Dongshaea marina: one gene and its partner. The main gene of each other region encodes a partner of the protein of the gene in region 2 in a complex. Links are inferred from orthologs where the notes say so. Each region holds a gene or a part of one and is shown on either strand. Other genes may lie near its edges.

Region 1 (3,146 bases), 540 kb from region 2 along the record:
GTTGAGTACAACCAGCATATCCGGGTGCAGTCCACCGGCGTGATTGAGCGCCTCAAAGGCCATTCCGGCGGTCATGGCCCCATCACCAATCACGGCGGCCACCTTTCTGCCGGCTCCCTCTTTCTCTGCGGCGATCGCCATCCCAAGGGCTGCACCGATCGAGGTACTGGAGTGGCCGACGTTCAGGGTGTCGTAAGGGCTCTCTTCCCGCCAGGGAAAGGGGTGCAGTCCATCCAGCTGGCGGATCGTATGCATCTGCTGGCGGCGTCCGGTGAGGATCTTATGGGGGTAGGCCTGGTGCCCAACATCCCACACCAGACGATCGACCGGGGTGTTATATACATAGTGAAGAGCCACCGTGAGCTCCACGGCTCCAAGGCCTGATGCCAGGTGGCCACTACTGCGACTAACGGAGCGCAGCAGGAACTCCCTAAGCTCACTACAGAGCTCAGGCAGGGCATCTTTGGGAAGCTCTCGCAACTCTTCGGGAGTATTGGCAAGCGCCAGCAATGGGAAATCTGCAATATCAACTGTCATAAACAAACCAAATTCTAGCGGTTGCGCGAAACGATGAGATGGGCAAACGCCTCAAGGATCTCGGTATTGTAAGGTAGATTATCGAGAGACTGTAAGGCCTGGCGTTCAAGAGCGAGAGCCATGTCACGCGCCTTGTCGAGCCCGAGTAGCGCGGGGTAGGTGCTTTTATGCTGACGGACGTCGGATCCCTGGGGCTTTCCGAGGGTTTGGGTATCTGAGGTCAGGTCCAAAATGTCATCCTGCACCTGGAAAGCCAGGCCGATCCTTTGTGCATATTCGGCCAGGGCCTCCAGCTGTCCCGGATCATCGCATTGGGCGGTCTGCGCTCCCAGTAACACGGCACAGCGGATCAGAGCGCCCGTCTTATGACGATGAATGGTTTCAAGCTCATCCAGAGATAGCTGGTGATCCTCGGCTGCCAGATCCAGGGCCTGGCCACCACACATTCCCTGATAACCGGATGCCTGAGCCAGGGTCGAGATCAGAGTCACCTTAACCGCCGGGCTCAGCAACGTCGCGGGGGCATCGGCAATAATGGAGAACGCCAGGGTTTGCAGAGCATCACCGGCTAAAATCGCACTGGCTTCGTCGAACGCCTTGTGGACGGTGGGCTGGTTACGGCGCAAGTCATCATCGTCCATGGCGGGAAGGTCGTCATGGATCAGGGAGTAGGCGTGGATACACTCGATGGCTGCCGCGGCATAATCGAGCTCATCCGCAGTTGCGCCTAACATCTCCCCTGTCACATAGACCAATACCGGACGCAGCCGCTTGCCACCAAGCAGCAAACCATGCTCCATCGCTAGCAGCAAAACGGGAGCCAGTTTGGGTTGCCCCTGAAGCTGAGCGTGCAGGACACGATCAATACGCTCTTTGTAGTCACTGACTTTGCATTCCAGTTGCACGCTCATTCTCCGTTGCTGGTGAAGGGAACCAGTTGTCCCTGCTCGTTCAATAGCTGTACTTTTTGCTCGGCCTGATCCAGCTTTTGCTGACTTGAGCGAACCAAGCCGATTCCCCGCTCAAACAGCTTCAATGCATCTTCAAGTGCAATCTCACCTTTTTCCAGCTGCGACACAATCTGCTCAAGCTCCCCAAGAGAAGCTTCAAAGCTCATATTTTCTGGTTTTTTTGCTGCCATCGCTCGTTGTCCAGAGTTGCCTTGCCCACGAAAAGAGGGATTCTATCACTGTTTAGCGCACACAATGAAATTCGATGTTAGCGGGCCCGAAATATCCAAAGATGGACTAAACTTTCATCTACAAAGAGCCGCATGTTGATGTGGTTATTTCCTGACACATTGGCAATAAACTTGCTAGTGTTTATTTGAGGCCATTCGGCGCTCAAGCTCAGGGCAGAGGGGAGTAAATGTGGATCTCGCGACGCTATTAGGATTTGTTGGAGCGCTGGGGTTTGTGGTGATGGCGATGATGATGGGTGGCAGTATTGCCATCTACGTCGATATCCCCTCGGTTCTGATCGTGTTTGGCGGCTCCCTGTTTGTGGTTTTGATGAAATACAACATGGGCCAGTTTCTCGGCTCGGCCAAAATTGCGGCCAAGGCATTCATGTTTAAGCTGGATAAACCAGAGGATTTGATCGAGCGAGCGGTAGAGCTTGCCGATGCGGCCCGTAAGGGCGGCTTTTTGGCACTTGAAGAAGCTGAAGTCACAAATAATTTTATGCAAAAAGGGATCGATATGCTGGTGGATGGTCATGACGCCGAAGTGGTGCGCGCGACCATGCAAAAGGATATCGCCCTGACCTCTGAGCGTCATGATACCGGGGTGGGGATCTTTAAAAACCTCGGAGATGTGGCTCCGGCCATGGGGATGATTGGTACCCTGGTGGGGCTGGTAGCCATGCTCTCAAACATGGACGATCCCAAGGCGATCGGTCCGGCAATGGCGGTTGCCTTGTTAACCACCCTCTACGGGGCGATGCTCGCCAATATGCTGGCGCTACCCATTGCCGATAAACTGGGTCTTAGAATGAATGAGGAGAAACTCAACCGGACCTTGATCATGGATGCCATTTTGGGGATCCAGGATGGGCAGAACCCGCGGGTGATCGAAACCATGCTCAAGAACTATCTCAACGAATCCAAACGTAAGGTCGCCGAGACCGAGTAAGGATTAAGCATGTCTGACGAACAGGAAGAGTGTAAATGTCCGCCCCCGGGAGCCCCGGGATGGATGTCGACCTTTGCAGATCTGATGTCGCTGCTGATGTGCTTCTTTGTGCTGCTGCTTGCTTTCTCCGAGATGGATGTCCTCAAATTTAAGCAGATTGCTGGTTCCATGCGTAATGCCTTCGGGGTTCAGAGTGTGATTGAGGTAAAGGATATTCCCAAGGGGACCTCTGTGATTGCACAGGAATTTCGCCCGGGGCGCCCGGAGCCCACCCCGATCGATACCGTGATGCAGCAAACCATAGATATCACCGAAGCCACTCTTGATTTTCAGGAGGGGGAGTCAGATAGGGCCTCGGGGCAAAAGAAAGAAGCGGGGAAACAGACCGGAGGTAAGACTCCATCGCGCTCAGTGCAGCAGCTAGCCCGGGCTGTGGCTTCTAAGATGGAGAAGCAGATCAAGGAAGGCTCTATCGAG
Region 2 (3,162 bases):
CCCCTTGAGGCAGAACTGCTCATCAACCACCAGCACCTTCTCAATCCGGTGTTGCTGCATCAGGGCCTGCACCTCTTCGGGAGCGACACCTTCACGAACCGTCACCAGGGCATCCTTCGCGGTCATCACCTGTTCAACCAGCACAGAGGCATCGGTCACGAAACGCACATCACGGGCAGTGATGATCCCAACCAGCTCATTATCTTTGGAGACTACGGGGAATCCGGCAAAGCCTTTTTGCTCGGTGAGGGTGCGAATTTCAGCAATAGTCATCTTAGGAGAGACAGTGACCGGCTCAGCCACCATTCCACTCTCATATTTCTTGACCAGGCGAACCTGCTCAGCCTGAGCTTCAATCGACATATTTTTATGAATAAAACCGATTCCGCCTTCCTGGGCAAGGGCGATCGCCAGACGTGCCTCGGTGACCGTATCCATGGCCGCAGAGATCATCGGCAGATTCAGGGTAATATCAGCAGTTAATTGAGTGCGCAGATCGGCAGTATTGGGGAGAACCGTGGAGTGAGCAGGAACAAGCAAAACATCATCAAAGGTTAAAGCTTCTTTCGCAATTCGTAGCATCGCAATATCTCACATATAGTGTGGGGGGTGTAAAATATTGCCGACATATTGTAGGGTAACAGGCTTAATCGGTAAAGCATTCATTTTGATTTTTCGTCTTTTAGGAGTTTATCTTGCAGCCCACACCCCCATCCAATATCTATAGTGTGACTCGTTTGAATGCGCAGGTGCGCAACCTGCTTGAGCAACAGGTTGGGATGGTATGGCTGAATGCCGAGATCTCAAACCTGACAATTCCGGCCTCAGGTCACTGGTATTTTACCCTCAAGGACAGTCGGGCTCAGGTCAGGGCCGTGATGTTTCGTGGCAGCAACCGCAAGGTCAACTTTCGCCCGCAAAATGGCCAACAACTGCTGATGCGGGCCCGCCTCACTCTTTATGAACCAAGGGGAGACTACCAGCTGCAGGTCGAATCGATGCTCCCGGCCGGTGAGGGGGCACTGCAGCTTCAATTTGAAGAGCTCAAGGCTAAGCTGGCTGCCGAGGGGCTGTTTGCTCCCGAGCGTAAGCAGCCCCTTCCGGAGCATCCCAGACGGATCGGGGTGATCACCTCCCCCAGCGGCGCTGCGATCCGAGATATTCTAAGTGTGTTAGCTCGAAGAGATCCCTCTTTGGAGGTGACCATCTACCCTGCGGCGGTTCAGGGCAGCGATGCCCCTGCCCAGCTGCGTCAGGCGATTGAAGCTGCATCCCGCCACGGGCACTGCGATCTGCTGCTCTTAAGTCGCGGCGGAGGCTCACTCGAAGATCTGTTCTGTTTTAACGATGAAGGGCTCGCCCGTAGCATAGCATCCTGCCCGCTGCCCATCGTCAGCGCCGTCGGCCACGAAATCGACTTTACCATCAGCGACTTTGTGGCCGATCTCAGGGCTCCGACTCCCTCGGCTGCCGCCGAGCAGATCAGCAAGGATAGCCAGGAGCTCAGGGCGCGTCTTAGCACATTGACCGACCGCCTGCGCCACAGCAGCCAGCATCTGCTGCGGCATCAGCGCCAGAGCCTGGAGCTGCTCCAGGGCAAGCTCCAGGCGCGCCACCCCATCAACCGGCTCAAGCAGCAAAGCCAGAAGCTCGATGAGCTGAGCCTGCGACTGTCCCACCTGACGGAGCTAAGACTCCAAAATAGTCAGCACAGACTCACAAGCCTGGCCCACCGCCTGTTGCAAAAATCACCGGTACGAACTCTTGAAAAGTATCGCCAGCAGCTCAGCTATCTCGGTGAACGTCTTCCCCGGGCTTTGGAGCTACGCCTTGAGGAGAAAAAGCAGCGCTTGCTTACTCAGATAGAGCAGCTGCAGCTGGTGAGCCCACTGGCAACCCTGGGCCGGGGGTACGCTATCGCCTATGACTCAAGACAGCAGATTATCCGCTCTGTGGAGCAGGTATCCGCTGGGGATCCCCTGGATATCCAGCTTGCAGATGGAAGGTTAAACGCCCAGATCCGGAAAGTGCTCCCACATAAAGTGGAGCCCGCCAGATAGGACGGAGGTATAACTGCGCTTTGTGTTCAGGCTCACTTGATGGAAAATCCCTCATATTCCTGATCCTTGTCCATAGCATCAGGGTATCTTTTCGGATAAGCTCCCGGGCTTATCCTGTCCCATAAGCTCGCAACCCGGTGAGGTCAGATCCCATGAAAAAAATCATCAGCCTCTTTGCTTTAGTCGGCCTTTTAGCAGCAGGTCCGGTATTCGCAAGAAATGACATCAACAACTACTCAATTCATGAAGTGATGAGCCAGGCTCGTACAGCCAATATTTTAGGGGATCAGATCAAGTTCTATTTTGCTGATGAGTCCCACGCCCCCGTAGTCAAAGACTTTGGTCTCGCTTCAACCAATAAAAAAACCAACGCCTTTAACAAGAGTGATAAGGAAGCCTGTCAATGGGTGCTGCTATCGGCTCTGAAATCTCTGCGCGATCGCGCCATCGCCCAGGGAGGAAATGCCGTGGTTAATATTCGCTCTAACTACGAAAATCATCCCTTCACCAGCAGCAAAGAGTTCCAATGCGGCAACGGTTTTCTGATGGCCGGGGTAGCCCTTCAGGGAGAAGTGGTTAAGCTCAAATAATCACAGGGGCTGTCTGCTCCAAGGCAGCCCCGCTCTCAACGGTCCGTCTGCCGGCCTTCGAAACTTCCAACTCTTGGGGGAAATTCCCTTATAATCACAATCTTAGGTTCTGCTGACGCTTAAGATTTGCTTCTAAGCTTGAAACCTTAGCGGAGCCCAGTCAACGACTGCCACCTGGTGTTATAAGGATTCTCGCCATGAAATATTTTATTCTGATCATCTGTATTTTGCTGGTTATATGGCTGGCAAACTACCTCTACCGCCTGCTCAATACCCGCCCCGTGGCAGCGACGGTTGAAGGGGATCTGGATGCATCTGTAGATGCCATCTGGAAACTCATCACAGACTATAGCCAGCAAGCCAAGTGGCGCAGCGATCTCAGCAGTGTTGAGTCCCTTGGAAAACAGCAGTTTGTTGAGATCCCAAAACAGGGCAAGGCCTACAAGGTCAAGGTGCTGCAGGCAAAAACAGATGAGCTTCTTGAGCTTGGGATCTCGGGAGAGGCAATTGGA

The links. The genes of interacting proteins can lie anywhere in the genome.
Region 1: the proteins of xseA (region 2) and DB847_RS17535 are in contact, whole or in part, in a cryo-EM structure (PDB 8TXR), measured with the Escherichia coli proteins. The link is inferred for Dongshaea marina from one-to-one orthologs.

The regions. Positions count from the first base shown.
Region 1 is NZ_CP028897.1:3,748,016-3,751,161, reverse strand. The notes cover bases 62-2,922. They hold DB847_RS17535 (exodeoxyribonuclease VII small subunit), read right to left. Parts: upstream 1,679-2,922; coding sequence 1,445-1,678; downstream 62-1,444. Other genes in these bases: DB847_RS17525 (flagellar motor protein MotB), read left to right, coding at 2,679-2,922; pomA (flagellar motor protein PomA), read left to right, coding at 1,908-2,669; ispA ((2E,6E)-farnesyl diphosphate synthase), read right to left, coding at 552-1,442; dxs (1-deoxy-D-xylulose-5-phosphate synthase), read right to left, coding at 62-537. In the rest of the region: more of dxs, read right to left, coding at 1-61; more of DB847_RS17525, read left to right, coding at 2,923-3,146. UniProt on the Escherichia coli protein: Bidirectionally degrades single-stranded DNA into large acid-insoluble oligonucleotides, which are then degraded further into small acid-soluble oligonucleotides.
Region 2 is NZ_CP028897.1:3,204,605-3,207,766, forward strand. What follows is about bases 1-2,877. They hold xseA (exodeoxyribonuclease VII large subunit), read left to right. Parts: upstream 1-695; coding sequence 696-2,060; downstream 2,061-2,877. Other genes in these bases: guaB (IMP dehydrogenase), read right to left, coding at 1-582; DB847_RS15085 (excinuclease), read left to right, coding at 2,213-2,650; DB847_RS15090 (SRPBCC family protein), read left to right, coding at 2,848-2,877. In the rest of the region: more of DB847_RS15090, read left to right, coding at 2,878-3,162. UniProt on the Escherichia coli protein: Bidirectionally degrades single-stranded DNA into large acid-insoluble oligonucleotides, which are then degraded further into small acid-soluble oligonucleotides.